Regions from separate parts of the Mesorhizobium onobrychidis genome, predicted to be linked through region 1. Evidence: predicted binding sites of a transcription regulator. Region 1 holds the regulator's gene; each other region holds the start of a gene.
What was found. The regulator LexA, encoded in region 1, represses DNA repair genes until DNA is damaged. The targets are predictions, from matches to a motif close to TGTTCNNNNTGTGTTCNG.

Region 1 (7,644 bases):
TTTCTCTCGGCTCTTGAAGCCAGGCGCAAATCCGGCAGCTTCGCGCTGATCGCCGAGATCAAGAAGGCGAGCCCGTCCAAGGGCCTGATCCGCGCCGATTTCGATCCGCCGGCACTGGCCAGGGCCTATGCGAAAGGTGGCGCCGCCTGCCTTTCGGTGCTGACCGACGCGCCGTCCTTCCAGGGTGCGCCTGAATTCCTCACCGATGCGCGCAACGCCGTGACATTGCCCGCCTTGCGCAAGGATTTTCTGTTCGAGCCTTATCAGGTGTTCGAAGCCCGCGCGTGGGGCGCTGACGCCATCCTGATCATCATGGCGAGCGTCGATGACGCCGTGGCCAGCGAACTCGAAACGACGGCGTTCGAACTCGGCATGGACGCGCTGGTCGAAGTGCATGACGAGGCCGAGACGGAACGCGCGCTGAAACTGTCATCGCGGCTGATCGGCATCAACAACCGCAATCTCCGGACGTTCGAAACCAGCATCGAGACCTCGGAGCGGCTCGCGACGATGATGCCGGCAGACCGGCTGCTGGTCAGCGAGAGCGGTATTTTCTCGCACGAAGACTGCCGCAGGCTGGAACGGAGCGACATCGGTACGTTCCTCGTCGGCGAGAGCCTGATGCGGCAACAGAATGTGGCCACTGCGACGCGCCTGCTTTTGACGGGCAAGGCGCCCGCCATTGCATCGGCCCGAAAATCGGAATCGATTTTCGGAGAGCACGATGCATAGATTCAAAGTGTTAAAGCGTACTTTGCGCGTCCAGACAGACGCACGTCGCTCTAAGGTGACCTGACGATGACGGCCGCCCTCACCCATCTTGGCGCGAAAGGCGAAGCCAATATGGTCGATGTCGGCGACAAGGCGGAGACGACGCGCACGGCAATCGCCGAAGGTCTTGTCGCGATGCGGCCCGAAACGCTGAAGATGATTCTCGACGGCGATGCCAAGAAGGGCGACGTGCTGGGCACGGCGCGCATCGCCGGCATCATGGCGGCCAAGAGGACGCATGAGCTGATCCCGCTCTGCCATCCGCTGCTGTTGACCAAGGTATCCGTTGACATCGAACCGGACGCGACGCTGCCAGGCCTGAAGGTCACGGCGCTGGCCCGCGTCACAGGTAAGACCGGCGTCGAGATGGAAGCGCTGACCGCCGTCTCGGTCGCCTGCCTGACCATCTATGACATGGCCAAGGCGGTCGACCGCGCCATGGTGATCTCGGGCATCAGGCTGGTGGAAAAGACCGGCGGCAAATCCGGCGACTACAAGGCGGACGCCAAGGGGGCAGGCCAATAATGGCACTGCTTCCGGTCGCCGAGGCGCTCGAGCGCCTGCTTGAGGATGCTGCGCCCTTGCACGCTGAATGCGTCGCCCTGATGGACGCCGCCGACCGCGTGCTGGCGGAGCCGCTTCTGGCGCTCCACACCCAGCCGCCGTTCAACGCGTCCGCCATGGACGGCTATGCCGTGCGGGCCGAGGACGTCGCGTCCGTGCCCGCAAGACTTTCGGTGATCGGCATGGCGCCGGCCGGACGCGGCTTTGCCGGAACAGTCGGCCCGGCGCAGGCCGTGCGCATCTTCACCGGCGCGCCGCTTCCTGCAGGCGCCGACACCATCGTCATCCAGGAGAATGTCCGCGACCGCGGCGGCGGCAGCGTCGAAGTGACCGCGTCGACGGTTGAAGGCCGCAACATCCGCCGCCTCGGGCTCGATTTCTCGAAGGGCGACGTCCTGCTGGAGAAAGGCCGCCCGCTTGATCCGGCGGCATTGTCGCTGGCGGCGTCGGCCAACCACCCGCAGGTCAGCGTGGTGAAACGGCCGCTGGTCGCCATCATCGCCACCGGCGATGAATTGCTGCCGCCGGGCAGCGACCTTGGCCCCGACCAGATCATCTCGTCCAATGCCTATGGCGTCGCCGCCGCGGCCCGCTCGGTCGGCGCCAGCGCGCTCGATCTCGGCATCGCCCCCGACCGCAAGGAGGCGATCGCCACGCTGGTGAAACAAGCGGTCGACGCAGGCGCCGACGTCATCGTCACGCTGGGCGGCGCCTCGGTCGGCGACCATGACCTGGTCCATGACGTGCTGACCGGTGAAGGCATGACGCTCGATTTCTGGAAAATCGCCATGCGGCCCGGCAAGCCGCTGATGTTCGGGCGGCTGGGCGACATCCGCTGCATCGGCCTGCCTGGCAATCCGGTGGCGAGCCTGGTCTGCACGCAGCTCTTTCTGAAGCCGCTGCTTGCGCGGCTCGGCGGCCGCGCCTTCCGGCAGGACATGCGTCAGGCGCGGCTCGGCGCCGCCATGCCGGCCAACGATCTCAGGCAGGACTATGCACGCGCCGTGGTGAGCGAAGAAGCCGGCACGCTGCTGGCGACCCCGTTCGGCATCCAGGATTCCTCGATGCTCAAAATGCTGGCCGACGCCAACGGGCTGATCGTGCGCGAGCCATTCGCTCCCCCAGCCGCGACGGGCGCCGCGTGCAGCGTGCTGATGCTACGCTGAACAAAACGTCAACACATTCATTAAACTTTAAACGGTTGCGGAACACAACTGGAACAGATAGTGTTTGTTCTGGGTTTGTTTTTCTGATTCTGTTGGGGGTCGCGATGCTGACACGCAAACAACATGAACTGCTGATGTTCATCCACGAGCGGCTGAAGGAAAGCGGCATTCCGCCCTCGTTCGACGAGATGAAGGAAGCGCTCGACCTCGCCTCGAAGTCGGGGATCCATCGGCTGATCACGGCACTGGAGGAGCGCGGTTTCATTCGCCGCCTGCCCAACCGCGCCCGCGCGCTGGAGGTGCTGCGCCTGCCCGATTCGATCGCGCCCGGCCTCAATGCGGCGCGCAAATTCTCGCCAAGCGTCATTCAGGGCAGCCTTGGGCAGGGCAGCCTCGGACGACAGATCAAGCCGGCGCCTTCACGCATGCCTGCGGCCGGCAACGACGATGACGTCGTTGCCACCGTCTCGATCCCGGTGATGGGCCGCATTGCTGCCGGTGTGCCGATCGACGCCATCCAGCACCAGACGCATTCGATCTCGGTGCCACCGGACATGATCACCGGCGGCACGCACTACGCGCTGGAGGTCAAGGGTGATTCGATGATCGAGGCCGGCATTTTCGACGGCGACACGGTTATCATCCGCAACGCCGACACCGCCCAGCCTGGCGAGATCATCGTCGCCTTGGTCGACGAGGAGGAAGCGACGCTGAAGCGGTTCCGCCGCAAAGGTGCCTCGATCGCACTGGAAGCCGCCAATCCGGCCTACGAGACGCGCATCTTCGGGCCGGACCGGGTCAAGGTGCAAGGCAAGCTCGTTGGACTGATCCGGCGTTACTGAACGGCAGGCTTTTTGGGTTTCTCGGCCCTGCGGTATGGCGGCAGGCCCCTTGCCTCGCGCGAAAATCTCCGCTGCTCATGCCAAGGCCTATATGGCTGTCTGACGGCAAAATGGATTTCTGCGCGCGTCGTCGCCGATAGCGGATCGAAGAAGACGGCGGCACTGCCCATGCGAGCGAGCTGCCGTTTTGTGACGACGAGAACCAGCGGATTGCGGCAGGGATTGTAATAGGCTGTGGCATCGTCGATGACGATCAAATCCGCAAAGGCACAGGCTGGCCGTGCGGTTTTGCGGTCGTCGGCGAGCGCGATGATCGCGCCGGACGGGTGCCGGGCGAGGCACAGGCCGGCAGTGCAGTAGAAGGGCGCTCCCGGCGGCAGGTCGGCCGGGTCGGCGATGTCGAACCGCACGTCTCCTTTTTCGAATGTCTCCGGCTCGACAATGGTCGCTGAAACCAGCGCATGTTTCCAGTTGTCGGTGGTGAATTCGTTCGACCGCACCCGGTTGACGGCAAGTTCGCCGCCGCCGATCGGCAGCGCCACCAGATGCGCATCTTCCGAAATCAGCACGTCGGGGGTGCGCGTCTCGGAAATCGTCAGCAAGCCGGCGAGCGCAAAGGGAAGTGCCGCAAGCCGCAACCATGTCGTCGCCATCGTGGCGATGACCAGGGCGACCGCCACCAGCAGAACCGACTGCAACGAGATCAGCCCGACTGCATCGACCGGCGACCGCTCGGAGATCCATCCCGATATTGCAATCATGGCCGTCAGCCCCTTGCCCATCATGTATAGGAAAGGGCCGTCGAAGCCGAAAGGCATTGCCAAGGCGCTGACGACGGCCAGGAACATGACGACCGTGACGATCGGCATGACGGCCAGATTGGCGAACAGGCTGAGCGGCGAGACGCGCTGGAAGTGCCAGATGGCGAAGAGCGCGGTGGCGCTGCCGGCAATGATGGAGGTCATTGCGATGGTACCTGTACCAGCGGCGAGTTTTCGCGTGACGAAAGCGATCGGTGACCGTCGCTGTGGCGGCGTCGTGGCCTTGTCGGCACGATAGTCGGACCAGCCGGCATAGGCGCCCACGAGAGCAGCGGTCGCGGCGAAGGACATCTGGAAGCTTGGGCCGACCACCTCGTGCGGCGACACGACGATGACAGCGATGGCTGAAATCGTCAGATTGCGCATGGTGAGTGCCGCCCGGTCGAACAGCACGGCGACAAGCATTACCGCCAGCATGATGAAGCTGCGTTCAGCCGCGACCACGATACCGGAAAAGATCAGATAGGCAGCGATGGAAACGAGTGCGGCAGCAGCCGCATATTTTTTGACCGGCCGGCGCGACGAAAAATCGGGAAGCAGCGCAAAGGCGCCGCGCAGCAATCCCATGATGGTGCCGGCGACAAGGGCCATGTGCAGGCCGGAAATCGAGATGATGTGGTAGATGCCGGTGCGCCGCATCGATTCGTTTATCTCTTCGGGAATGCCGGCACGCACGCCGACGATCAGCGCGGCGGCAATCTCCCCCTCGGCGCCACCGATGCTGTCCCTGATATGGTCGGCGATGGTTTCGCGCGCCTTTTCGATCGAGGAAGAAAGCCGCGCGGCGAACGGTGCATCTTCGGAAACGACGATCTTCGGATTGCCGAGGAAAAAGCCACTGGCACCGATACCGGCGAAATAGCTGTCAAAGGAGAAGTCATAACTGTCCGGCCTAACCGGGCCAGTCGGAGGCAGAAGCCTCACATAGCCGGTTGCCACCGAGCCTGAGGTCATCTCAGCGGGAATTTTGCGTGCCGAAACCCTGACACGTTCCGGCGCATAACGCAGTGTCGGCCGGGCGGTCGACATCACGTCGATGGTCAGCCTGATCCGGCCGTTCGCCATCTGATCGAGCCTAACGACACGGCCGGTGAGCTGGGTCTGGATTTCCGAACCGAGCATCTGCGTTCCCACGCGCCAGGTTTCAACCTTGGCGGCGAGTACACCGAGTGCACACAGCAACGCTGCCATGAAGCACAAATGCGTTTTGCGCCATGAGCGCGTCACCGCCGCACACAATGCCGTGAGGACCACGACGGCAATGGGTTGCGGAAAGTCCGGTTCGACGGCAAGCGAAAAATAGACGATCACCCCGCATGCCAGAAAAACCGGCACCAGCAGGAAGGCGACGCCGCGGTCTAGTTCCAAGCCGGCTGCCGAGGCCACGCTGTTGCGGATACCGGATGGTGAAAGATGGCTGAGCTGTAGATAGAAACGAATGACAGGCCCGGGTGTTGGAGCCGGTGTTGGCGCGGCGCGGTCCGGCGAAAGAGGCTGAATGCCCGGGTGCGACGCAGGCAGCGAAACGGGTAGCGGCTCGGCGTGGGGAACGTCGGCAAACAGCGATCGTTCGCTGACGCTTGTGGTCGCGCCCTCGCTCTCGTCCGCGCCGCGGCCTGGTCCAGCCATCGGGTCTGCCCCTTGCGCCCTTGACCTCCTATGCTACATGAACGCGCGACGCGCGAAAGTCCGTGCAATCACATCCGTTTCCTGCGCTTGCCTGAGAGTTCCATGTCCGACAAGGTCGTCACCCGTTTTGCCCCCTCGCCCACCGGCTTCCTGCATATTGGCGGGGCGCGCACGGCGCTGTTCAACTGGCTGTATGCGAAACACACCGGCGGCACGATGCTGCTGCGCATCGAGGACACCGATCGTGAGCGTTCGACCGATGCGGCAACCGCCGCCATCCTCGACGGGCTCGCCTGGCTCGGCCTCACCTGGGACGGCGAGCCGGTATCGCAGTTCGAGCGCGCGCCGCGCCACCGCGCGGTCGCCGAGGAGTTGGTGCGCATGGGCAAGGCCTATTACTGCTATGCGACGCCGGCTGAACTGGAAGCGATGCGCGAGAGCGCGCGGGCCAAGGGCTTGCCTCCCCGCTATGACGGCCGCTGGCGCGACCGCGACCCGTCGGAGGCGCCGGCCGGCGCCAAGGGCGCGATCCGCATCAAGGCGCCGGCCGACGGCGAGACGGTGGTGCATGATCTCGTGCAGGGCGAAGTCCGCTTCCCCAACAAGGATCTCGACGATTTCATCATCCTGCGCTCGGACGGCAATCCGACCTATATGCATGCCGTCGTCGTCGACGACCACGACATGGGCATCACCCACATCATCCGCGGCGATGATCATCTGACCAATGCCGCCCGCCAGATGGTGATCTATCGAGCCATGGGCTGGGACGTGCCGTCGATGTCGCATATCCCGCTGATCCATGGCGCCGACGGCGCCAAGCTGTCGAAGCGGCACGGCGCCCTCGGCGTCGAAGCCTATCGTGCCATGGGGTACCTGCCTGAGGCACTGCTCAACTACCTGGCGCGGCTCGGCTGGAGCCACGGCGACGACGAGGTCATGTCGATCGCCGACATGATTGCCTGGTTCGACATCGGCGACGTCAACAAGGGGGCCGCCCGCTTCGACTTCGCCAAGCTCGAGGCGCTGAACGGCGTGCATATGCGCCGCATGAACGACGCCGAATTGCTCGATATCTTCATCAACACCTTGCCCTATCTCGAAGGCGGCCCGGCGATCGCAGCGCGCCTCGACGACACGCGCAAGGCACAGTTGCTCGCCGCGCTGCCAGGCTTAAAGGAGCGCGCCAAGACGTTGGTCGGACTGGCCGACGGTGCCGCCTTCCTGTTTGCCGAGCGGCCGCTGCCGATCGACGAGAAGGCGGCTGGATTGCTCGGCGGTGAAGCGCGCGAGATCCTGCGGGGCGCCCACGCGGCGCTGGAGGCGATTACAGGCGATTGGGCGGCCGAAGCGGCGGAGGCTGCGATCCGGGAATATGCGGTGGCCGGCGGCCATAAGCTCGGCGCTGTGGCCCAACCTTTGCGCGCCGCGCTCACCGGCAAAAGCACCTCGCCCGGCGTGTTTGACGTGCTTGCCGTGCTTGGCCGTGAGGAAAGCCTGGCGCGCGTCGCGGATCAAATCGATTAGCAAAACTGGCCCAAGAAGATTGGCATTGAAAGGTGGGTTTCGCAGTGCAACATTAGGTCCTGGCCCAATTTGGCACGCAATTCCAATTGCGGGCGCAAACGCGCGAACTCCGATGCTTTCGACGTGTTGCGTTGCAGATATTTCGCCTTTGCCGGCATGAGAAAACCAAAAGGAGTTTGCAATGTCCGAAGCTGCGACAAAGATGGAATTTGGCGGCAAAACCCACGCGTCGACTGCTAAACTTGAATTCGGCGGCAAAACTCACGAGCTCAAGGTGCGAAGCGGCTCGGTCGGACCTGATGTCATCGACATCGGCTCGCTTTA
Region 2 (7,644 bases), 960 kb from region 1:
AAGCGATACCGCCGCGCTTCTATCCACAGCAGCAACAAGACAAGCAGCATGGCAAAAAGCAGCACGCCGTGATGCGCGCTGGCCGTCGAAAGCGAGACGGACAACATCGCCGCGACGACCGTTATCGCCCAATTGCTCGTCCGGTCCAGGCGGTCGCGCCACCCCGTCATGCGCAGAATCTCGGCGCGATGAAAGTGCGACATCGTGGTTACCAGTTCGCCGGGCGAAAGCGTTCTTCCAATGGGGTCCGGCGCTGCCAAGGCTTCTGCCATCACCATCTCTCCACCGCCACGCAAAAACGGCTGGATGGATATATCGTTCCGACGCTTCAATTGGCCGGGCGCAGCCACACCTTGTTGTCGTGGAACGCCGCACCGCCATAGGGCGCCGGCGCGTCGGCGCCGGTCAGGACGTTGATGCCCTCGCCGCGCTCGTGGGCGCTGTTGGGCCAGATGCCTTCGGCCACCACGACACCGCGCTTGACGCCGTCGAACAATCTCGCGTGCAGCACGACCTCGCCGCGCGTATTGCCGATCTCGACGCGGTCGCCATTGGCCAGCCCATAGGCTGCCGCATCGTCCGGATGCAAAAGCAGTTCCGGCCGGCCCTCCTTGGCCTTCGACACCGGCGTCTCCGAAAAAGTCGAGTTGAGGAAATTGCGCGCCGGCGAGGTGGTCAGCCGGAACGGATGCGCCGCATCCGCCACCTCGATCAGGTCGACGTGATCGGGAAATTCCGGCAGGCTTGCCACCGGCCCGAACAGGCCCATGCTTCTCGGCGGCCGGTTGGGCGCCGCCTGCCCGGTCCAGTCGGCGCGAAAGCGGAATCTTCCGTCAGCGTGGCCGAAGCCGTCGATAAAATGCGCCGCTTCGAAATCCGGCTGCAAGTCGACCCACTTCTCTTCCTTGAGGCTCGAAAAACTACCCAGGCCGCGCTTGCCCAAAATGATATCAATGTGCTGCTGCTCGCTCATGCCGAAGCCAGGCCTGTCGCCAACACCGAGCCTTTTGCCGAGTTCCTCGATGACGAAGTGATTGGTGCGCGGCCCTTCCGGCGGGTCGATCAGCTTGGGACCGAGCGTGATGTGCTGGTTGCCGCCGCCTTTGTAGACATCGTTATGCTCGAGGAACATTGTCGCCGGCAGCACGACATCGGCGAGTTTTGCGGTGTCGGTCATGAACTGTTCGTGGACGCAGGAAAACAGGTCGCTGCGCAGAAAACCCTGCTTCACCAGCCGCTGCTCCGGCGCGACATTGACCGGATTGGTGTTCTGGATCAGCAGCGCCGTCACCGGCGGGCCGCCATAAAGCGCGTCCGCCGCCCCGGTCAGCACCGGGCCGATGCGCGAATGGTCGAGATGGCGGATCGCGGGGTCGCGCATCCGCGTGCCTTCCAGCAGTTCCTGGTTCAGCTTGAAGATGCCCGAATTGGAATGGAAGGCGCCGCCGCCCTCATACTGCCAGCAGCCGGTGACCGCGGCGATCGAGGCGGCGGCATGCATGTTGACGGAGCCGTTGCGCTGGCGCGAGAAGCCCTAGCCGAGGCGGAAATAGGTTTTCTTGGTCGTGCCGACGAGGCGGGCGAAGGCCTCGATCTCGTCAACCGAAAGCCCGGTGATATCAGCCGCCCATTGCGGCGTCCTCGTCTGAAGATGCGCTTCCAGACCGTGCGGGTCGTCGGTGTATTTTTCCAAATAGGCGCGGTCGGCCATGCCGTCACGGAACAGCACATGCATCACCGCGCAGGCCAGCGCGCCGTCGGTGCCGGGCTTCAGCACCAGGCCGAGATCGGCCTGCTTCATCGTCGCGTTTTCGTAAACGTCGATGACGACGATTTTTGCGCCGCGTTCCTTGCGCGCCTTGATCGCGTGGGTCATGACGTTGACCTGGGTGACCACGGCATTGGTGCCCCAGATCACCACGCAGTCGGACTTGGCCATCTCGCGCGGGTCGGGACCGCGCAACGCGCCGGCGCCCATCATCCAGCCGGTCCAGGCCAGATTGGTGCAGATCGACCCGAAGAAGCCGGAATACTTTTTCGCGTGGCGCAGCCGCTCGATGCCGTCGCGCTGCACCAGCCCCATCGTGCCGGCATAGTAATAGGGCCAGACCGTCTCCGAGCCGTATTTTGCCTCGGCCTCGATAAACTTTTCGGCGACGAGGTCGAGTGCGGCCTCCCAACTCGCTTCCTTCCAAAGGCCCTCACGCTTGGCGCCCGCGCGGATCAGCGGCTTCAGCAAGCGGTCGGGATGATGGACGCGGTCGGCATAGCGGGCGACCTTGGCGCAGATGACGCCTGATGTGTAGCTGTTGGCCTTGGCGCCATGGACGCGGCCGATGCGCTTGCTGTCGAGCAGTTCGACCTCGAGCGCGCAGGTCGACGGGCAATCATGCGGACAGGCCGAATGGCCGATCCTGAGCTTGGCGTGCTGATTCATGGGGCCAAACTAGCCGTTTATGGCGGTGGCGTGTAGGCCCAGATGGCGCCTTGCCTTCTCCCCCTTGTGGGAGAAGGCAGAGGGGCGTCGCGCTACTCCGCCGTGCCTTCCTCGTATTCCGCCGACATCGACAGCCATTTTTCCTCGTGAGCGGAGAGCGTCTGGGCCAGTTGCGAGCGCTCCTTGGCCAGCCGTGTCGCCGTCGACGGGTCCTTTTCATAGACCGCCGGATTGGCGAGCTCGTCCTCGATCAAGTCGATGCGCTTGCGGATGCGGTCCATCAGCGCTTCGGTGGCGCGGATCTCCTTGGCCAGCGGCTCGAAGGTGGCGCGGCGTGCGGCCGCATCGCGGCGGCGGTCGGCCTTCGAGGCTTTTTCGGCCTCGCGCTTGCCGCGGCGGTCGCCTGACACGCCGGTGACCAGCGTCTTGTAGTCATCAAGGTCGCCGTCATAGGGATTGACCGTGCCGTCCTTGACCAGCCACAGCCGGTCGGCCGTCGCCTCGAGCAGATGGCGGTCGTGCGAGATCAGGATGACGGCGCCGGGAAATTCGTTCAGCGCATGGATCAGCGATTCACGGCTGTCGATATCGAGATGGTTGGTCGGTTCGTCGAGGATGAACAGGTTTGGCCCCTCGAACGCCGACAGGCCCATCAGCAGCCGCGCCTTCTCGCCGCCGGACAGGTCCTTGGCGGCGGTGTTCATCTTCTCGGTGGTCAGGCCGAACTGGGCGACGCGGCCGCGCACCTTCGATTCCGGCGCTTCCGGCATCAGCCGGCGGACATGCTCATAGGCGTTTTCATTCGGTCGGAGATCGTCGAGCTGATGCTGGGCAAAGATCGCCACCTTCAGCCCCGGTGCCACCGTCATCGTGCCGGTCTCCTGCTTCAGGCGGCCGGACAGCAATTTGGCGAAGGTCGACTTGCCGTTGCCGTTGGCACCGAGCAGCGCGATGCGGTCGTCGGCATCGATGCGCAGCGTCATCTTCTTCAGGATCGGCTCACCCTCGACATAGCCTACATTGACGTTGTTGAGCGCAATGATCGGCGAGGCCACCGTCTTCACCGGCTCGGGAAAGGAGAACGGTCGCACGTTGTCGTTCACAATTGCGGCGATCGGCTTCATCTTCTCCAGCGCCTTGATGCGCGACTGCGCCTGTCTCGCCTTGGAAGCCTTGGCCCGGAAGCGCTCGACGAAGGATTCCATGTGCTTGCGCGCGGCTTCCTGCTTGACCCTGCCCTTCTCCTGCAATTCGCGCTGCTCGGTATATTGGCGCTCGAACTGGTCGTAGCCGCCGCGCCAGAAGGTCAGCTTCTTCTGGTCGAGATGGACGATCGAGTTGACGGCGCGGTTGAGCAGGTCGCGGTCGTGCGAGATCAGCAGCACGGTGTGCGGATATTTCGACACGTAGTTTTCCAGCCACAGCGTGCCTTCGAGGTCGAGATAGTTGGTCGGCTCGTCGAGCAGCAGAAGATCGGGCTCGGCAAACAGCACAGCGGCGAGTGCGACGCGCATGCGCCAGCCGCCAGAGAAGGACGAGGCCGGCCGCCGCTGGGCGTCGTCGTCGAAGCCGAGGCCGGCGAGGATGGTGGCGGCACGCGACTCGGCCGAATGGGCGTCGATATCGGCCAGCCGCATGTGGATGTCGGCGATGCGGTGCGGATCGGTCGCCGTCTTTTCCTCCTCGAGCAGTGCGGAGCGCTCAAGGTCGGCCTTGAGCACGATCTCGATCAGCGGTTCCTCGGTGCCGGGCGCTTCCTGCGCCACCTGGCCGATGCGCGTGTTCTTCGGCAGGCCGAGCGAGCCGGTCTCGGAGGCGAGGTCGCCGGTGATCGCCTTGAACAAAGTCGTCTTGCCGGTCCCGTTGCGGCCGACAAGCCCTGCCTTGCTGCCGGCCGGCAAGGTCAGCGAGGCATGGTCGAGAAGCAGGCGTCCGGCCATGCGGAGCGAAAGGTCGTTAATGATCAGCATGGCCGCGCTTTTGCACGGGACGTCAGCGCTTCGCAAGACCTTGAGCGACGGTCGGCCGCATAAGGCATAAAAATGGCCGGCAGCGGCGGGTTGCCTGATGCCGCGGGAGGATAGATCCGATTGCCGGCCTCGCCGGATCAGAGGGCCAGCTTTGAATTGGGCCGGGAACCTGCTGCGACGGCGCGGCGCCTGGCGAGCATCGACGTCTCGCATCTGAAAATTGCAGTTTTGTCACATTTGTCAGTTGATTGCCTGTTCAAGGCGGTCGTCTTCCGCGATCACCCCATGACGCAACGGCAAGACTCAGCTATCTCTAGGTATGCGGCGGACCTGATACCCGCCTGGCCGGCGTCATCGCTCCCCTCCCAAGCGGCGCCGGCCACCTTTCCTACTGCGTTCCATCACTGCGCCGACGGCGTGCCGGGTTGATCACCGCCTGACGTCGACTTGGGTGCAGGGTCGACCTGCGGGTTTTGATCGGCGCCGGGAGCCTTTGTCGGTGGGATGTTGTTATCGCAAGCCGCGACAGCCAGCGCTGCCGCCAAAACGAGCCAGGTCGGGGCCAGCAAAATTGAGAGCTTGTTCATCGCAACCTCCTGTCACCGGGCAAACGAGACGGTGCCGATTTGGTTGCACGCTCAGGCAGAGCTTGGGGCGTTTGGAAAGCGGGGAACAAAACGCGGGCTCTTCGGTTGGTCCACATCAATGGAGAAAATCATGATCCGTCTGCTCATAGCCGGGGCGGCCGTCTACATGGCTTACCGCATAGTCAGGGAAATCATCGACGAGGTGCCCGACGACTTCGATCCGCTGTTGCTGCCGCCTCCCGATGACGACAAGTCGCTGCCGCGGCAGTCGGCGGCGATGGGCGTAGAGCCCCAGCGCTAGGCCCAGTTCATCAGCTGGTGTGCGCCAGTAGAATCGGACGCATCGGTCGCAACTTTCACGTCGAGAGCGTTGCGAACAAAGCAGAAACGATGCTTGATGGGCAATGAACCTCGCTGCCCGTGATTCGACCTTCCGGCCTGCCTATCTCGCAAAGCTGAATGCCGAGCAGTGCCTTGCCGTCGAGCATGGCGACGGCGCGGTCGCCGGGCCGTTGCTGGTGATCGCCGGCGCCGGCTCCGGCAAGACCAGCACGCTGGCGCATCGCGTCGCGCATCTGATCGTCAGGGGCGCTGACCCCAGGCGCATCCTTTTGATGACGTTTTCGCGTCGTGCCGCATCGGAAATGGCCAAGCGGGTCGAGCGCATCGCCGGCGAGGTGCTCGGCCGGGACGCTTCCGTGATCACCGATGCGCTGAGCTGGGCCGGCACATTTCACGGCATTGGCGCCAGGCTGCTGCGCGACTATGCGCTGGAGATCGGCCTCGATCCGGCCTTCACCATCCATGACCGAGAGGATTCGGCCGACCTGATGAACCTCGCCCGGCACGAACTCGGCTTCTCGAAAACCGAAGGCCGTTTTCCGACAAAGGGCACGTGCCTGGCGATCTATTCGCGTGCGGTCAACGCGCAGGCGCCGCTCGGCGAGATTCTCGGTTCGGTGTTTCCCTGGTGCGCGGGTTGGGCAGAACAGCTTAAGGCGCTGTTTGCCCGATATGTCGAGGCCAAGCAGGCGCAGAACGTGCTCGATTACGACGACCTGCTGCTCTACTGGGCGCAGATGGCCGGCGAGCCGGAGATATCAGCGCATCTGAGTGGGCGCTTCGACCATGTGCTGGTCGACGAGTACCAGGACACCAACCGGCTGCAGGCCTCGATCCTCACGGCGCTCAAGCCGGACGGATCCGGGCTGACGGTGGTCGGCGACGACGCGCAGTCGATCTATTCGTTTCGCGCGGCGGAAGTGCGCAACATCCTCGACTTCCCAAAACAATTCGCGCGGCCGGCCGAGATCGTCATGCTGGAGCGCAATTACCGCTCGACCGAGACCATCCTGGCCGCCGCCAATGCGGTGATCGGCGAGGCCTCGGAGCGCTTTACCAAGAACCTCTGGTCGGAGCGCAGATCGACCGAAAAGCCGAAGCTGGTCAGCGTTCGCGACGAGGCCGAGCAGGCGAGTTACGTCTGCCAGGCGATCCTGACCGAGCGTGAGGCCGGCACGGCGCTGAAGGCGCAGGCCGTGCTGTTTCGCGCCTCGCACCACAGCGGGCCGCTGGAGATCGAGCTGACGCGCCGCAACATCCCGTTCGTCAAGTTCGGCGGGCTGAAGTTCCTCGACGCCGCCCATGTCAAGGACGTGCTGGCGGTGCTGCGCTTCGCCGAAAACCCGCGCGACCGCGTCGCCGGTTTTCGCGTGCTGCAGCTTTTGCCCGGCATCGGCCCTTCGGCGGCTTCGCAGATCGTCGACACCATGGCGACGTCGCTCGACGAAGCGATGGGGCTGGCGCGCTACCGGCCGCCGCAACGCGCCGCCGACGACTGGCCGGGTTTCGTCGCGCTGTTCTCGCAGCTTCGCACCGGGTCGGGAAAATGGCCTGTTGATCTCGAACAGGTCAGGCTCTGGTATGAGCCGCATCTTGACCGCATCCACGAGGACGCAACGACGCGCCGGGCCGATATTCTGCAGCTCGAACAGATCGCCTCGGGCTACGCCTCGCGCGAGCGTTTCCTCACCGAGCTGACGCTCGATCCGCCGGATGCGACCAGCGACGAGGCCGGGCCGCCGCATCGCGACGAGGACTATCTGATCCTGTCGACCATCCATTCTGCCAAGGGCCAGGAATGGAAGAACGTCTTCGTGCTCAACACCGTCGACGGCTGCATCCCTATCGACCTCGCCGTTGGCAGCAAGGCGGACATCGACGAGGAGCGCCGCCTGCTCTACGTGGCGATGACGCGGGCCAAGGACGGCCTGCACCTGGTCATGCCGCAGCGCTTTTTCGTCCACGGCCAGGCGGCGCGCGGCGATCGTCACGTTTACGCTTCGCGCACCCGCTTCATCCCGGCCTCGATCCTCAGCGCCTTCGAACAGACATCGTGGGCGAGCGTCCAGGTCAAGGACGATCCGCGCCGCCAGCCGCAAGTGCGCGTCGACCTTGGCGCCCGCATGCGTGACATGTGGAAATAGGCCGCCTCTTCGGCACGGCGCTCATGCCACGGGACTTGGTTGCGAAAACCAAATTTCGGCAACATGGAACCTGAAGCCGCAATCCGCGTTTCTGGGCGTCCGACCCAGGTCGGAGAGCGGCGTCCGCCGTCACCTCCGCCCAATTCAAGAGGCCAGAATGCACG
Region 3 (7,644 bases), 230 kb from region 1:
TGACAAAAAGGGCAGGCCCGTCCTCGGCAAGCCCAGGCCGGGGCCCGAGACCGCGCACATCATCGAGCACGAGGCGTACAAAGACATCGCCCTGGTCATCCCCGCCCTCCGCGAACTCCACTACGTCACCCATTACGACCCGGAGTGATCGGCGCCGGCGCGCCGACCAACAAGCCACCTGTCATCGGGCGATGAATATTCCCTGATTGTGGGCATCGAAAATTCCCTAGTTGGCGCTGCTGTCGCCAGTTCCGGGACGCGTCCCGGAACTGGCGGCTTTCGCTCCGGCGTCGATAGTCCGTCCCGATTTGATCGGAATCGGAGCGGCGCTGGTGGTCCAACTTGGAGAACTTCTGATGATATTGGATCTACACCGTCAGGGCCTGTCCGTGACCGCGATTGCTCGGCGAACGGGCCGCGATCCCAAGACGGTCCGCAAATACATCGAGCGCGGGCTCGAACTTCCCGCCTATGGCCCGCGACAGGCGGGGCGGCCAAACAAGATCGTTCCCTTTGTCGACTATCTGCGCGAACGGGTCTCGGCCTTTCCCGATCTGAGCGCCGTGCGCCTGACGCGCGAGATTCGTGAGCGCGGCTATGACGGCGCCTACACCGCCGTGAAGCGCTTCGTGGCCGCAATCCGACCGCAGGAGCAGGTGCGTCCCTTCGAGGTGCGGTTCGAGACTCCGGCCGGATATCAAGCACAGATCGACTTCGCGCGCTTCGTCACCGAGTTCACCGACGCGCCGGGCGTGACGCGCATCGTCTGGCTGTTCTCGCTCGTGCTTGGCCACTCGCGCTACATCTTCGCCCGCTACGTCATGCACCAGGACCTGCAAACGCTGCTGCGCTGTCATATGCAGGCGTTCGACGCCATTGGAGGAGTACCGATCGAGATCCTCTACGACAGGATGAAGACGGCGGTCACATAACGAAGGCCACATCATCTACAATCGCTCGCTGCTGGCGCTGGCCAAGCACTTTGGCTTCCAGCCCAGAGCCTGCCGGCCGTATCGCGCCAAAACCAAGGGCAAAGTCGAGCGACCATTCCGCTATATCCGCGAGGACTTCTTCCTGGCCCGCAGCTTCCGCAATCTCGAGGACCTGAACGAGCAATTGCGAGATTGGCTCGACACCGTCGCCAATGCTCGCCTGCACGGCACCACGCAACGCATCGTCAGCGAAGCCTTCGCGGCAGAGCAGCCGGAACTTCAACCTCTCCCGGCAGTTCCCTTCGACGCGCTTCTCAAGCTGGAGCGTCGCGTCAGCCATGATGGTCTCGTCTCGATCGGCGGCAACTACTATAGCGTTCCCGATCGCACCCGGCGACTTGTCGAGGTTCACCAGCTTGCCGACTGCATCCGCATCCTGGACGAAGGCCGGCTGGTCGCCAGCCATCCTGTGATCGAGGGGCGCCGCCAATATCGGATCGATCCTGCTCATCGTCAGGGGTTAGCTCGCCACGCCGCGAGGAAGACCGCCCCGGATATCATCGTCGGCCGCCTCGGCGATCATGTCGCCCGGCGCTCGCTCGACTTCTATCAGGCCGTCGCCGAGCGACTGGCCGACGCGGGGAGCCGGTCATGACCATGCACGCATCCACGATCGACAGCATCAGGAAGAGCCTGGTCGGGCTGCGCATGCCGCGGGCGCTCGAAGCGCTTGAAGCGATCCTGCGGCGCATCGAGCAGGGCGAGATCGACGGCATCCAGGCCTTCGAGGAACTTCTGGTGGAAGAACTAACCCTGCGCGAAAGTCGGCGCATCAAGGCTGCTCTGATGATGGCGCGCCTGACCACCATCAAGACGCTCGCCGGCTTCGACTTCGCTTTCCAGCCATCGCTCGATAAAAACCGCATCATGGCGCTGGCCGAACTGAAGTTCATCGAGCGGGCGGAGGTAGTCCATCTTCTCGGCCCGCCCGGCACCGGCAAGAGCCATCTGGCGACCGCGCTCGCCGTCGAAGCCGTCAAGGCCGCAAAGAGCGTCTACTTCTCCACGCTCGCCGACATTATCGCCTCGCTGGCCAAGGCCGAGCGCGAGGGCAGTTGCGCGAGCGTATCCGCTATCTATGCCGCGCATCCCTGCTGGTCGTCGACGAAATCGGCTATCTCCCGGTCGTGCCCGGCGGCGGCAATCTCTTCTTCCAGCTCGTCAATGCCCGTTACGAGAAGGGTGCCATGATACTCACCTCCAATCGCGGCTTTGCAGAATGGGGCGAAGTTTTTGGTGATCCTGTTGTCGCAACAGCATTGCTCGACAGACTTCTTCACCATGCCGTCGTCGTGCAGATCGAAGGATCGAGCTACCGATTGCGCCAGCACGCTGATCTTGTTCCCGAGCATGTTCGCTCCAAAGCGCTCATCAATCCGCCGCCGCCGCCGAAAAAGCGTGGCCGCCCAGCAGGACTGAAATCGACCGATCAAGACGCCGGCTGATCACCGAAACCTTCACCCGCCAGATAGGGAAAATTGGATGCCCACTTTTGCGGAAACTTCGGTGCCCATTGACACCACCTAACCATCAAGACGATTTCGGGAAAGGTGCCTTGGCGCATCGCTTACCGATTAGCCGCCGCTGCGCGATCAAAGGTGGCGTCATTGAGTAAGCGTGCCAAGGTCAATGGCGGCCGGCTGGAGTTTCTTCCGCCGCAGATCCCGACTCGGGTCGAGCGGCCGCCTGAAGATGAGGGCTGGGTCCACGAGGCCAATCTCGACGGCTATCGAACGCAGATCATCATCGATAATGGCGGCGTGCGTCTTTACAGCAAGAACGGCCGTGACTGGACCACGAAATACTGGCCCATCGCACTGGCCGTCGATCTGCCATGCCGGACTGCCATTCTCGACGGCGAGGTCATTGTGCCGGGCGAGCAGGGCGCTTCCGATTGCCCTGCGCTGGAAGCCGCGATCTGGAACGAGCCGAGCCGGCTGGTGTTCGTCGCGTTCGATATCCTCCATCTCGACGGCCGCGATCTAGACTCCTTGCCGCTGCTGCAGCGCAAGCAGGCGCTGTGGCAACTGGTTGAGCCTGGCCTCGGCAAGATCCAATACAGTGAGCATTTCGAGGGCAGTGCGCTGGCGCTCTTCCGCACCGTCGAGAAGATCGGGCTCAAGGGAATTATCTCGAAGCGCGCCGACAGCCGCTACAGGAGCGGACTGTCGAACACATGGCTGAAGGCCAAATATTTCGAAGAAGCCGATTTCCGAGTTGGGCGTCGTTTATGAGCCAGGTACGGCTCCAATGGCCCTGATCGCTGCTCAAGGGGCGTCCTCACCGATTTGAGGATCGTGCAAGATTACCACCATAGGTATCCACGTTATGAAATAGCCAAGAAGAGATTCGCTCCGCTTGCGCGTAACCGGCCTGGGCGGGCGGACGCGACACGCATACCAATCTGGCGGAACAAATCATGATCATTCTCATTGTGGTGATCATCAAGGGAGATTGATCATGGGCGACCGGCACAACCCAAAAATCGAGGCACCGGCAAATGTCGAAAAGGACCCGGAAGATTGGATCAGCGGAGATGACCCCATGACCCCCGCACAAGCCTCCTATTTGAAAACTTTGGCCGAACAGGCCGACGACCCTGACGCCTATGCTGACGGCCTCAGCAAGGCGGAAGCCTCTAAACGCATTGATGCACTCCGGGAGAAGTTAGGCCTGTAGTGCCCGCTCGTGGCTTTTGGTCTCCAGCGACGGGGAGCCGTTCCATCGAACCAGGCAGCGGCTCTGTCCAGTTTGTTACCGTGGTCTGGAGGCTTGCGGTGCTCTGTATTACGAATTGGGTGACTGCGGCGGCAAGCGTGGCGACGCCGAGGGAGATCAGCCCTAAGAGCGGTCGCGGCAGCCGCCGTGACGGCATTCTACTGCCGGCGCGCCTTCGCCACTGGCCAGACCGATTGTCGTAGCGAGATTTGTCCACGCCCTTCTTCCCAAACGGAGAATGCGTCCATTGCGGGCGAGAGTCCAGCGCGCGCGGCGCTTACGCGGTCTGAAGCTGTTCGACAGAATTCGCGCCTGACAGAGCCTAGTGTTCGGTCGGCAGCGGCTCATGATTCGGGGAGATGATGATGCAGCACCTCACCAAGGTTTCTCCCACGTCGAATGTCTGGCCACAGACGGGGCAGAACTCGAAATGCCCTGCATCGTCGTTGGCAGGCGGCGCCTGCCCTTGATGCCGGTTGCGGGGTTGTCGGTTCGATCTCGTCTCACGTTGGTTGCTACCGCGCGCTTGATAGGGACGGCCCGACAGCCGCTGCGGGGTAGGCAACCGACCGGCGGGCCTAACCGGCGGGGTGTGGGCGTGTCCAGCCGGCTGGGACGAATAATAAGCCGTTTCATGCATCATTGCTAATTTAGTAAAATGGTCACGTTCCGTTCCCCTAGCCGCCAGATCGGACGGACCTAGACTCGAATCCGTGCGTAAACCAGTGCGTGCCGCATGAAGCCAAATTCGACGGCTACCGCTCGCAAATCATCATCGAGGACGCTGGCGTTCGCATTTTCACCCGGAGAGGTCTTGATTGGACTGCCAAGTTACCGCGATCTGGCCGAGGCAGCCAAAGGTCTCAACGTACCGAACGGCATCATCGACGGCGAAGTCGTCGTCTTGAATGATGCCGGCCTGTCGGATTTCGCGGCTTTGCGCAAGGCCATCACCAGGCGCCAGCACGACCTCTATTTCGTCGCGTTCGATCTGCTGCATCTCAACGGTCACGACTTGCGCGACACGGCGCTTGAGGATCGGCGGGAAATCCTGGCCGGCCTTATTGGATCTGACAGCCGCATCCAGTTCAGTGAGACAATACCAGGCGAAGCTAACGCGATCTATCATCTGATCGACACGGCCGGCCTGGAGGCGGTGGGCGCCGGCCCCAGTGCCCTGTTGACAGCGTCGATCAACAAGGCGGCCGGAAACGGCTTGTGAAGGTAGGCGATACAACCTGCCTTGGCGCCTTGCTGTTCGAGGGCTGCATCGTCAACGGCAGTGATGAAAATAACCGGGAGACGGGACCCCGCATCTTTCAGCCGCTGCCGCAGTTCGATGCCCGACATACCCTCAAGATGGATATCGAGCACAAGGCAGCCGATCCGGCTCGTGGTGTCGCGGTGGAGAAAGGCTTCGGCCGACGAAAATCCCTGGGTCAGAAAACCATGTGCGTTCAGCAGCCGCTCAAGACTCGTTCGCATGCTGGAATCGTCTTCGACGACCGCCACCACCCTGCGCTGGTCGGCTTGCCGGGTCATCACCTTCCCGAATTTATTCTTCGGCTGTCAGCGGATATGCGCGAGCACGACAATCACATATTAGTGAACCGGAATTAACCCCGCGCATAAAGCGGCCGCACCCAGACCATGATCCCGAACCGAAGGTCAGCGCGGGATGTATCTGCCTCTATTGGTGGCCACCGAGCTCAAAGGCCATCTTGCAGAAGTCGCCATGCGCATCCCGAATGCCGTCCTCGTCGCAGTCCTTCATGATCCCGGCGCGATCCTCCTCCGCCGTCGCCGCCCACGCGGTCTTGAATTCCTCTTTCGACTTCAACGTCTTCATGTCGGCAGCGGTTTAGAAGGGCGCCATTTTCGTCGGCTCGTCGAGGATGCCTTCGCCAGCAAGTGCGGCGCCGGTCATCATCGGAAGCGCCATCGCGCCCATGCAAAGAATCTTGATTTTCATGATCATTCCTCCTGCTTGGTTGAGCCTCCCGCTTGGTTGAGATCTGCAGCCTACGCTAACTGAAACGCCGAACGACTCATATTGTTCTTGTGGGCAAAATTCCCCTTATCAAGGCGGGGCGGTCGGTTCGGGTGATTTGGGTTTGACCCTAGTTCTCAGGCGAGATGGTTTGCGCCCTATCGGCTGATGCAAAGTCCATCGTGAACGGCTGCCCGCCGATCCCCTGGGCCAACAGGGGAGACAGTTCAACAGGTGTGCATCGATCCACTGCGTCCATGGCAGCAGCGACGAATTGCTGACGTGCTTTCTCGTCGCCGGCGACATTGATGAACGTGGCTTCTGGTGGACCAATCAGCGATCCATCGCTCTTGAGGCTGAAACTCAGCCTAACGGTGGAGTTTTTAGCGCCGGACGGCGGTTTCCAGCACGACATGACGGCTGCCCCAACCTCGTCCATCGTGGTGAGTGGATCCGCATGTGTCGTCAGCGGCAGCAAAACCAGCGCAATGGCAAAGGAAACATCTCGCTTGAGGCTTTTCATGGCTTTCCCCGATCTGGATGTCGCTTTTTCAAAATCCCGGCGGTGCGTAGTTGCGTCGATGCCTTGTCGCTCGGTCAGGCAAATCTGGCCTGCGCGCGTGTGCCCTCTCTTGTCGAAAAATTAGAGATACGAAATGCTTCGTGAGCATGATTAAACCCCTCTTTGGGCGTGCATGTCAGAAACCAAATGCATTGGTTCCGCGATGAGGCAGCAGACTTTCCATTACGTCTTGAGGCGCTCAATCTTCCCGCGGAAGACCCAGTAGACCCCGATCGTGTAGGCGACGATCACCGGCAGGACGACGATCCCGGCATAGAAGAAGAAGCGCAGCGAAACGTCCGGCGCGGCAGCGTCGGCCACCGTGACCGAATAGGGAATTAAATGGGGCCAGAACATTACGCCGAGCGTTAGAAATGCTGTGCAAAAGAACGCCATCGCCATCGTCAAAGGAACAGCATCCCGTCGCGTCCGTGCACCGGCAAGAAGGCCCAGAAGGGCAACAAGGCTGAACATCGGCAAGACCAGCCCCCAACTGCGCTGCCCAAGATTGCTCCTTGCAATGGCGCCTAAATCGGTCGTCAGCGCGATGATGAAGGCCACGCCCAGTACGGCAAACACCGCGGCGGCGAGCCACGGGATGCGCGCGTAGGCCCAGTCCCGCAGCCCGCCCTCCGTCTTCAAGACGATCCAGCAGGCGCCGAGCAGCGCATAGCCGAGCACAAGCCCGATTCCTGTGAGGACCGGGAAAGGGTGCAGCCAGGTGAAGGCGCCGCCGGCATATTGCATGTTCTCGACCGGAATGCCGCGGATCATTGCGCCAACCGCCGCCCCCTGGACAAAAGCGACCAGGATGGAACCGTAAGCAAATCCGGCATCCCAAAACCGGCGCATACCCCCGCTGCGATAGCGGAACTCGAACGCAACGCCGCGGAAGATCAGGCCGACAAGCATCAGCAACACCGGCAGATAGAAGGCCCCGAGGAAGACCGCATAGGCCGCCGGAAAGGCCGCGAAGAGACTTGCGCCGATTATCACCAGCCAGGTTTCGTTGCCGTCCCAGAACGGCGCGATGCTGGTCATCATCTCTCCGCGCTTGGCTTCGTCGCGGGTGGTGCCGAAAAGAATGCCGACGCCGATGTCAACGCCATCGAGGAGCACGTAGATCAGGATGGCGGCCGCGATGACCGCAGCCCAGAACAGGGCGAGCGTGCTCGGGTCAGTCATCGATGCCTCCGGCCCCTGTCTGGCTACCGGTCGCGGTGGCGGCCGTGTCGGCGAACGCCAGTGGCCGGCTGGCTGTCGCATTCGGGATCGCCTCGGCCGCCGTGACCGGCCCGTCGCGCAGCAGCTTGTAGATGTAAAAGGTGCCGAAGCCGCCAAAGACGGCATAGACCAGCACGTAAACAGTGAGCGAGAGGAGC
Region 4 (7,644 bases), 3.5 Mb from region 1:
CGATGCCGGCCGCGCCGAGCACGCTGGCCGGGAAGAATTTCAGCGCCGAGGCGCCGAGCCGGATGGCCTGAAATGCCTCGGTCGGCGTGAACACGCCCGGCATCGTCACCATGCCGTAATTCATGGCGCGGCCCATGACCTCGGCATCGATGTTGGGGCTGACCAGCAGCCGCCCGCCGGCCTTGTGCAAGCGATCGACATCGGCCGCGGTCAGCACAGTCCCGGCGCCGACCAGTGCCGTCGCCGGCAGCGCGTCAACAATCCTCGCGATCGAGGTAAACGGGTCCGGCGAATTGAGCGGCACTTCGATCGCTTCGATGCCGGCCTCGAAGATCGCCCGGCCAATGGCCACCGCCTCGTCCGGCTTGAGGCCGCGCAAGATGGCGACAAGCCCGCGCCCGAGCTTCGGAAACGGTGCGGTCTCGGTCATGCGGCAACTCCGCTTCCAGCAATCATGCCATTTTCGCGCGCCGCCTCGATCAGGCCGGTACGCACCGCCTCGTCGGCATCGACGGTCCGAACCGCAAGTCCAGCAAGGCCGAGCGCCTCAGTGTAGAGCGCGCCGAGCGCGCCGGAGGCAATCAGCACGACGGACGCCGTGCCTTTCCGGTAACGGCGGCTGGCCGAGGCGATCTCGCCGCCAATCAGCAGGCCGGACAGGCAAGCAGCGGCATCGTCGGGCTTCAGGTCCTGCAGCAGGCCCGCGGCGCGGATCGAGAACAGTTTCGACGTGACATCGCCGCCGTCGGCCAGCGCTTGCTCGCACCAGCGCCGGAAAAATGGGTTGCCTGGTGCAACCGGCTTGGGCTCCTCGCCAAGCGAATGGCGCAGGATCGAATGCGCCGCCAGCACCGAAAACAGCTCGCCGGTCGGCCACGTGCCGAAACCGGCAACAACGCCGTCCTCGACCAGCACCCATTTCGAATGGGTCCCAGGCATGCAGACGAGATGACGGCCTTTTGCCGGCAAGCCAGCGCCGGCAAGCTGCGTTTCCTCGCCGCGCATGACGTCAGGCGCGTCGGCCTGGCGCTGGGCCAGGCCCGGCACGATGCGGATGTCGCGGCGTTGGCCGGGGATGCGCGCAGCACCGGCAAGGATGGCGCCGATCGGCGCCGGCACGGTGACATAGGGCGCCTCGAGCCAGCCCTGGCGCGAGCCGGCCATGCCGCAGATGATGACGGGCATCGCTTCCGGCGCGCCCATCGCCGCCAGATGGCCTTCGAGGATGGTCGAAAAGCCGGCGGCTTGCGCGGTGATCAGCCCGTCATCGCCGCGACGCTCGGCAAGGATTTTTCCGGCGTCATCGACCAGCCAGACCCTGAGACGGGTCGTGCCCCAGTCGACGGCGGCGACAGAAGGCGCCTTGCTCGGAAATCCTGGGCTCACAGGAAGCCCCCATCGACGATCAGCATCTGTGCGGTCAGCATCCGCGAAGCGTCCGACGCCAGGAACAGCACCGTCCCGACAATGTCTTCCGGCTGCATCACCCGTTTGATGCATTGCTTGGCAATATGGGCGGCGAGTGCCTGTTCGGTAACCCAGAGCTCCTTCTGCCGCTCTGTAATCACCCAGCCGGGTGCAATCGCATTGACGCGAATGCCGTCGGCGCCGAGCTTGCCGGCAAGCCCCTTGGTCAGGCCGACGATGCCGGCCTTGGCGGCGGTATAGGCCGGCATGTCGGGGTGGTTGATCAGAAACGACGTCGACGTGAAGTTGATGATCGAGCCGCCGCCGGCGCGCTTCATGCCTGGCGCTACCGCCTGTGCGGAGAAGAAATGCGGACGCAGGTTGACCGCCTGGTTGTTGTCCCAGAACTCCACGGTGACATCTTCCACCGCGTGGCGATCGTCAAGTGCTGCATTGTTGACCAGCACGGTGACGTCGCCATGCGCTTCGGCCGCTTTGGCGGCCGAAGCACGCAGCGCCTCGATGTCGCGTATGTCCGTCTTGAGATAGAGGGGCCGCCGGCCGAGATCCTTCTCGATGCGGTCGGCCAGCGCCAGACTCGGGCGGTCGGCGATGTCGATGAAGGCGACCTTTGCCCCCTGGCGGGCAAAACCCTCGGTCAGCGCCGCGCCGATGCCGGAACCGCCGCCGGTGATCAGCACCGAAGCACCTTCAAGGTCGCCAAAGCGCGCCGATGGCATCATCTTTTTCTCCCTGAGCATGACCCCGAAAATCGGTTTCGATTTTCGGAAAGGATCATACGCAAAATCAAAGTGCTACAGCGTCCTTTGCGCGTCCAAAAGGACGCGCGGCGCTGTAGGCTCAGTCGGCGCGCATCCTAGCCAGCCCGGTCGGGGGAGCAAGGGAGAAAAACCGATTCCCGAGGCTTATGTCAGACAAAAAGGCGATCACGCCCACTATGTGTCCTCGCAGCGGCGGCCGACCGATAAAGGCATCGAGCGCGCGCGTAGCCTCGCTTTGTCTGCAACTGACCGACAGACGCCCCGCTTGCAGCAGGCAATCCTCAAAATGTCGCGATTGGCAGATGACCGGCGAGGCTGTACAGGCAAGCAGCCAATCCGATCCGCCGGAGATCCGCCATGCCTCTGAAAATCGCCGTCCAGATGGACCACATCTCCACCGTCTCGATTGCCGGCGACACGTCGTTTGCGCTGTCGCTGGAAGCGCAGCGGCGCGGCCATCAGCTGTTCCATTATACGCCCGATCGACTGTCGCTGCGCGGCGGCAAGGTGTTTGCCCGCATCGAGGCAATGCAAGTCCGCGACGAGAAGGGCAATCACTATTCGCTCGGCGAAGAAGTCCGCACCGACCTGTCGGAGATGGACGTCGTCCTGCTCAGGCAGGATCCGCCGTTCGACATGAACTACATCACCACGACGCACATACTCGAGCGCATCCATCCCAAGACGCTGGTCGTCAACGACCCGGCCTGGGTGCGCAACAGCCCGGAAAAGATCTTCGTCACTGAATTTCCCGACCTGATGCCGGAAACCCTGATCACCAAGGACCCGCTGGAGGTCGCCGCCTTCCGCAAGGAGTTCGGCGACATCATCGTCAAGCCGCTCTACGGCAATGGCGGCGCCGGCATCTTCCACCTGCACGAGGCCGACCGCAACCTCGCCTCGCTGCTCGAAATGTTCGGCCAGATGTTCCGCGAACCCTACATCGTGCAGCGTTATCTGAAGGAGGTGCGCGCTGGCGACAAGCGCATCATCCTGGTCGACGGCGAAGCGGTCGGTGCCATCAACCGGGTGCCGGCCGAGCATGATTCACGCTCCAACATGCATGTCGGCGGCCGCGCCGAAAAAACCGAATTGACGGAGCGCGAACGCGAGATCTGCGCCCGCATCGGCCCGTCGCTGAAAGAGCGCGGTTTTATCCTCGTCGGCATCGACGTGATCGGCGACTACATGACCGAGATCAACGTGACGTCGCCGACCGGCGTGCGCGAGGTCCAGCGCTTCGGCGGCGCCGACATCGCCAGCCTGTTCTGGGACGCCGTCGAGGGCAAACGCAAGTAGCGCCTATGCTTGGCGGAACAGCGGTTTTCCGACCCGTAGCCGAACGCAACGCCATCAGAGCGTAGCGTTCAATTGTTCCCGTAATGTTCTTGCCTTCGCCCGAAATCTGTGGTTGTTTCCGGTGACGCCGTTCGCGGCATGATCGCATGGGCTTCGGGCGAGCCCATATCCGGGGGCAGAAAAATGGTTGCGCGGGTCCGCACGGTGGCTTTCCAGGGCATCGAGGCCGTGCCGGTCGACGTGCAGGTGATGATCGCGCCGGGCAAGGTCAACATGCACATCGTCGGCCTCGGCGACAAGGCGGTGGCCGAAAGCCGCGAGCGGGTGCAGGCGGCGCTGCATGCGTCGGGCCTGTCGATGCCGTCGAAGAAGGTCACGGTCAATCTGGCGCCGGCCGACCTGCCCAAGGAAGGCAGCCACTACGATCTGCCGATCGCGCTTGGCCTGATGGCGGCGCTTGGCGCCATTCCGGGCGACATGCTGGCCGGCTATGTCGTGCTTGGCGAGCTGTCGCTCGATGGCACCATCGCCGCTGTGGCCGGCGCGCTGCCGGCGGCGATCGGCGCCAATGCCGAAGGCAAAGGCCTGATCTGCCCTTTCGCCTGCGGGCCGGAAGCGGCCTGGGCCGGCAAGGATTTCGATATCCTGGCGCCACGCAGCCTGATCGCCATCGCCAATCATTTTCGCGGCACGCAGGTTCTGTCGCGGCCGGAAGCCGGCATCCATGCCTCGGCGCGCGACCTGCCGGATCTTGCCGACATCAAGGGCCAGGAAACCGCCAAGCGGGCGCTGGAGGTGGCGGCGGCCGGCGGCCACAATCTGCTGATGGTCGGACCGCCGGGATCGGGCAAATCGATGCTGGCGCAGCGGCTGCCGTCGATCCTGCCGCCACTGGCACCCAGGGAATTGCTCGAAGTCTCGATGATCGCCTCGGTGGCCGGCGAACTCGGCGAAGGAAAGCTGACCGACCGGCGGCCGTTCCGCGCGCCGCACCATTCGGCCTCGATGGCGGCGATGGTCGGCGGCGGCCTGCGCGTGCGGCCGGGCGAGGCCTCGCTTGCCCATCACGGCGTGCTGTTCCTCGACGAGTTTCCCGAATTCTCGCCGCAGGCGCTCGATGCGCTGCGCCAGCCGCTGGAGACCGGCGACTGCATGATCGCCCGCGCCAATCATCGCGTCACCTATCCGGCGCGCATCCAGCTGGTCGCGGCGATGAACCCGTGCCGCTGCGGCATGGCCGGCGAGCCGGGCTATCGCTGCCTGCGCGGCGACCGTTGCCGCACCGACTATCAGGCGCGCATTTCCGGCCCGCTGCTCGACCGCATCGATCTCCGGATCGAGGTGCCGGCGGTCTCGGCCAGCGATCTGATCCGGCCGGACCGGGCAGAGAAGAGTGCCGCCGTGGCGCTGCGCGTGGCCCGCGCCCGGACGATCCAGCGTGAACGCTTCGAACGGCTCGGCGCGACCTCGGCCACCACCAACGCGCATTGCTCGCCCGCCGTCATCGAGGAGATCGCCATGCCGGATGCAGCAGGCCTGTCGCTGCTCAGGGATGCCAGCGAAAAACTCGGCTTTTCCGCACGGGCCTATCATCGGGTGCTGAAGGTGGCGCGGACGCTGGCCGATCTCGAGGCCAGCGAAACGGTCGGCCGCATCCATCTGGCCGAGGCAATTTCCTACCGCATGAGCTCGGAGCGAATGGCGCAGGCGGCGTAGAGTGCACCGGCCGGGAGCCGGAAAGCTTGACCGCGGGCCTCATCGTTGCCGGCGGCGATCGGCCCCAAGGCCGAAGACAGGGCCGGATCTACCCCTTCGCCTGCGGGCCGGGAGCGGCCGGGCCGGCGAGCAATTCGACAGACTGGTGCTACGCAGCCTGATCGCTATCGCCTTCCATTTCGCGGCAGCTACTTCACCGGGATCATGAGATGTGCGTAGGGAGTGCCCGCCCACATCACATATGGCTTGGACGTGTCAGGCTTCGGGTCCGTCGGATAGCCCTGCATCATATCCGTTGCATTGACAATCATCACGTGCGGTCCGGTCTCCACCCAATTGTTGCCGGGCTCGGGCTTCGTCGCATAGGGATCGGTGTTGCTGCCGTCGGTGCCGCCGGCCAGCATATACATGAAGCCGACCTTGCCCTTGGGAGGTTCCTTTTTTTCGATCCACGCCATCGCCCATTCCATCGAGTTGGCATCGCCACACATTGGATCCGGGCCAGGTGTGGCCGGGTTGTCCGGCATGCACCAGAAGCCGTTTGTGCCCTCGCGCAGTGTGCGCATTGCACCCTTCTCATCCATAGCGTGGATCGTAGCGCCGCTAGCTACAGCGGGGGGTGCGGCGGATTCGGCGCTCTTGATCATCGCAGCGTCGTCGGCGGCTGCGCCCTGTATCGCAATCAAACTGCCCGCCGCCACAAGGGCAGCGACCGTCAGAAGCCGTTTCATGGCCGTTCTCCGGTTTTGAGTTGATCTTGTGCATGATGTGGGACGCACGTCCTCCCAAAGCCGTTTGTCAGTGTTTAAAATCTAGCAGATCGCATGCACCGGGACAACGACGTTTTAGCGATGTCTAATATCTGTCGGGTGATTCATGTGAAGTTCTGCTCCATCGATCCCACGCATTTCTTTGCGTTGAGTATCCGGCATGCCTCCCCCAGATGCTCCAGAACGGGCTGCAACGCGCGCCTGCGGCCTGAGCACGGACAGGCGCAAAATTTTTCTACCCCTGGGAACGCCCGGAGTGAGACCAGCACCTTTGCAACGGCGGCTTGTTATCCAGCCCGTTCCTTCGCCTTCAGCTCAAGCCGCCGCGCGTGCAGCACCGGTTCGGTGTAGCCGTTGGGCTGGACCCGGCCCTTGAAGACGAGATCGCAGGCGGCGAGGAAGGCGATCGACTTGTCGAAGTCGGGCGCCATCGGCCGGTAGAGCGGATCGCCTGCGTTCTGGCGGTCGACGACGCCAGCCATGCGCTTCATCGTCTCAATCACCTGGTCTGAGGTGCACACGCCATGGCGCAGCCAGTTGGCGATATGCTGCGAGGAGATGCGCAGCGTGGCGCGATCCTCCATCAGGCCGATGTCATTGATGTCAGGCACTTTCGAGCAGCCGACGCCCTGGTCGATCCAGCGCACGACATAGCCCAGAATGCCTTGCGCGTTGTTGTCGAGTTCCTTCTGGACCTCCTCCGGCGACCAGTTCGGCCGCACCGCTACCGGCACCGACAGGATGTCGTCGAGCTTTGCCTTCGGCCGGCTCTTCAGCGCCGCCTGCACGGCCTGGACATCGACCTTGTGATAGTGGGTGGCGTGCAGCGTCGCCGCCGTCGGCGACGGCACCCAGGCGGTGTTGGCGCCGGCCTTGGGGTGCGCGATCTTTTCCGCCAGCATCGCCGCCATAAGATCGGGCATCGCCCACATGCCCTTGCCGATCTGGGCGTGGCCTGCCAGCCCGCATTCCAGCCCGGTGTCGACGTTCCATGCCTCGTAGGCGGCAATCCAGGCGGCCTGCTTCATGTCGCCCTTGCGGATCATCGGGCCGGCTTCCATCGAGGTGTGGATCTCGTCGCCGGTGCGATCGAGGAAACCGGTGTTGATGAAAACGACGCGATCTTTCGCGGCGCGGATCGCCTCCTTGAGGTTGACGGTGGTGCGCCGTTCCTCGTCCATGATGCCCATCTTGATGGTGTTTTTCGCCATGCCGAGCAGCGCTTCGACGCGGTCGAATATCTCGACGGCGAAAGCGACCTCCTCCGGCCCGTGCATCTTGGGTTTTACGACGTACATCGAGCCGGCGCCGGAATTGGCGCGTCGTCCATTCGGCCCAACATCGTGCAGCGCGATCAGCGCCGTCATCGCCGCATCCATGATACCTTCCGGCACCTCGTTGCCTTCGCGGTCTGTTATCGCCGGATTGGTCATGAGGTGGCCGACGTTGCGGATCAGCATCAGCGAGCGACCGGGCAGGGTCAGCGTGCCACCATCAGGCGCCGTGTACGACCGGTCGAGGTTGAGCTTGCGAGTGAACGTCTTACCGCCCTTGGTGATCTCCTCGGCAAGGTCGCCCTTCATCAGGCCGAGCCAGTTGCGGTAGACTAGGACCTTGTCCTGCGCATCGACCGCCGCGACAGAATCCTCGCAGTCCTGGATGGTGGTCAG

Region 2: the regulator LexA is predicted to act here: its motif matches at 5,367-5,384, upstream of IHQ72_RS25760 (ATP-dependent helicase).
Region 3: the regulator LexA is predicted to act here: its motif matches at 3,401-3,418, upstream of IHQ72_RS22075 (DUF3072 domain-containing protein).
Region 4: the regulator LexA is predicted to act here: its motif matches at 3,562-3,579, upstream of IHQ72_RS03185 (YifB family Mg chelatase-like AAA ATPase).

Annotation. Positions count from the first base shown of each region.
Region 1 is NZ_CP062229.1:4,206,412-4,214,055, reverse strand. It holds gene trpC (indole-3-glycerol phosphate synthase TrpC) at 1-732, shown strand, start outside; gene moaC (cyclic pyranopterin monophosphate synthase MoaC) at 799-1,296, shown strand; gene IHQ72_RS20900 (molybdopterin molybdotransferase MoeA) at 1,296-2,501, shown strand; gene lexA (transcriptional repressor LexA) at 2,606-3,343, shown strand; gene IHQ72_RS20890 (ComEC/Rec2 family competence protein) at 3,337-5,793, opposite strand; gene gltX (glutamate--tRNA ligase) at 5,896-7,320, shown strand; gene gltA (citrate synthase) at 7,502-7,644, shown strand, end outside.
Region 2 is NZ_CP062229.1:5,169,473-5,177,116, forward strand. It holds gene IHQ72_RS25735 (DUF2270 domain-containing protein) at 1-272, opposite strand, end outside; partial or broken gene IHQ72_RS25740 (molybdopterin-containing oxidoreductase family protein) at 329-2,437, opposite strand; gene IHQ72_RS25745 (ABC-F family ATP-binding cassette domain-containing protein) at 2,530-4,407, opposite strand; gene IHQ72_RS25750 (hypothetical protein) at 4,809-4,994, opposite strand; gene IHQ72_RS25755 (hypothetical protein) at 5,125-5,295, shown strand; gene IHQ72_RS25760 (ATP-dependent helicase) at 5,399-7,480, shown strand; gene IHQ72_RS25765 (DUF982 domain-containing protein) at 7,638-7,644, shown strand, end outside.
Region 3 is NZ_CP062229.1:4,441,411-4,449,054, forward strand. It holds gene IHQ72_RS22055 (UPF0149 family protein) at 1-148, shown strand, start outside; partial or broken gene istA (IS21 family transposase) at 333-1,587, shown strand; partial or broken gene istB (IS21-like element helper ATPase IstB) at 1,641-2,437, shown strand; gene IHQ72_RS22070 (ATP-dependent DNA ligase) at 2,600-3,226, shown strand; gene IHQ72_RS22075 (DUF3072 domain-containing protein) at 3,453-3,671, shown strand; gene IHQ72_RS22080 (ATP-dependent DNA ligase) at 4,525-4,932, shown strand; gene IHQ72_RS22085 (response regulator transcription factor) at 4,836-5,252, opposite strand; gene IHQ72_RS22090 (hypothetical protein) at 5,401-5,559, opposite strand; gene tolA (cell envelope integrity protein TolA) at 5,831-6,223, opposite strand; gene cydB (cytochrome d ubiquinol oxidase subunit II) at 6,446-7,447, opposite strand; gene IHQ72_RS22105 (cytochrome ubiquinol oxidase subunit I) at 7,440-7,644, opposite strand, start outside.
Region 4 is NZ_CP062229.1:662,057-669,700, forward strand. It holds gene IHQ72_RS03165 (2-dehydro-3-deoxy-6-phosphogalactonate aldolase) at 1-430, opposite strand, end outside; gene IHQ72_RS03170 (2-dehydro-3-deoxygalactonokinase) at 427-1,386, opposite strand; gene IHQ72_RS03175 (SDR family NAD(P)-dependent oxidoreductase) at 1,383-2,150, opposite strand; gene gshB (glutathione synthase) at 2,547-3,488, shown strand; gene IHQ72_RS03185 (YifB family Mg chelatase-like AAA ATPase) at 3,672-5,204, shown strand; gene IHQ72_RS03190 (hypothetical protein) at 5,393-5,935, opposite strand; gene IHQ72_RS03195 (malate synthase G) at 6,262-7,644, opposite strand, start outside.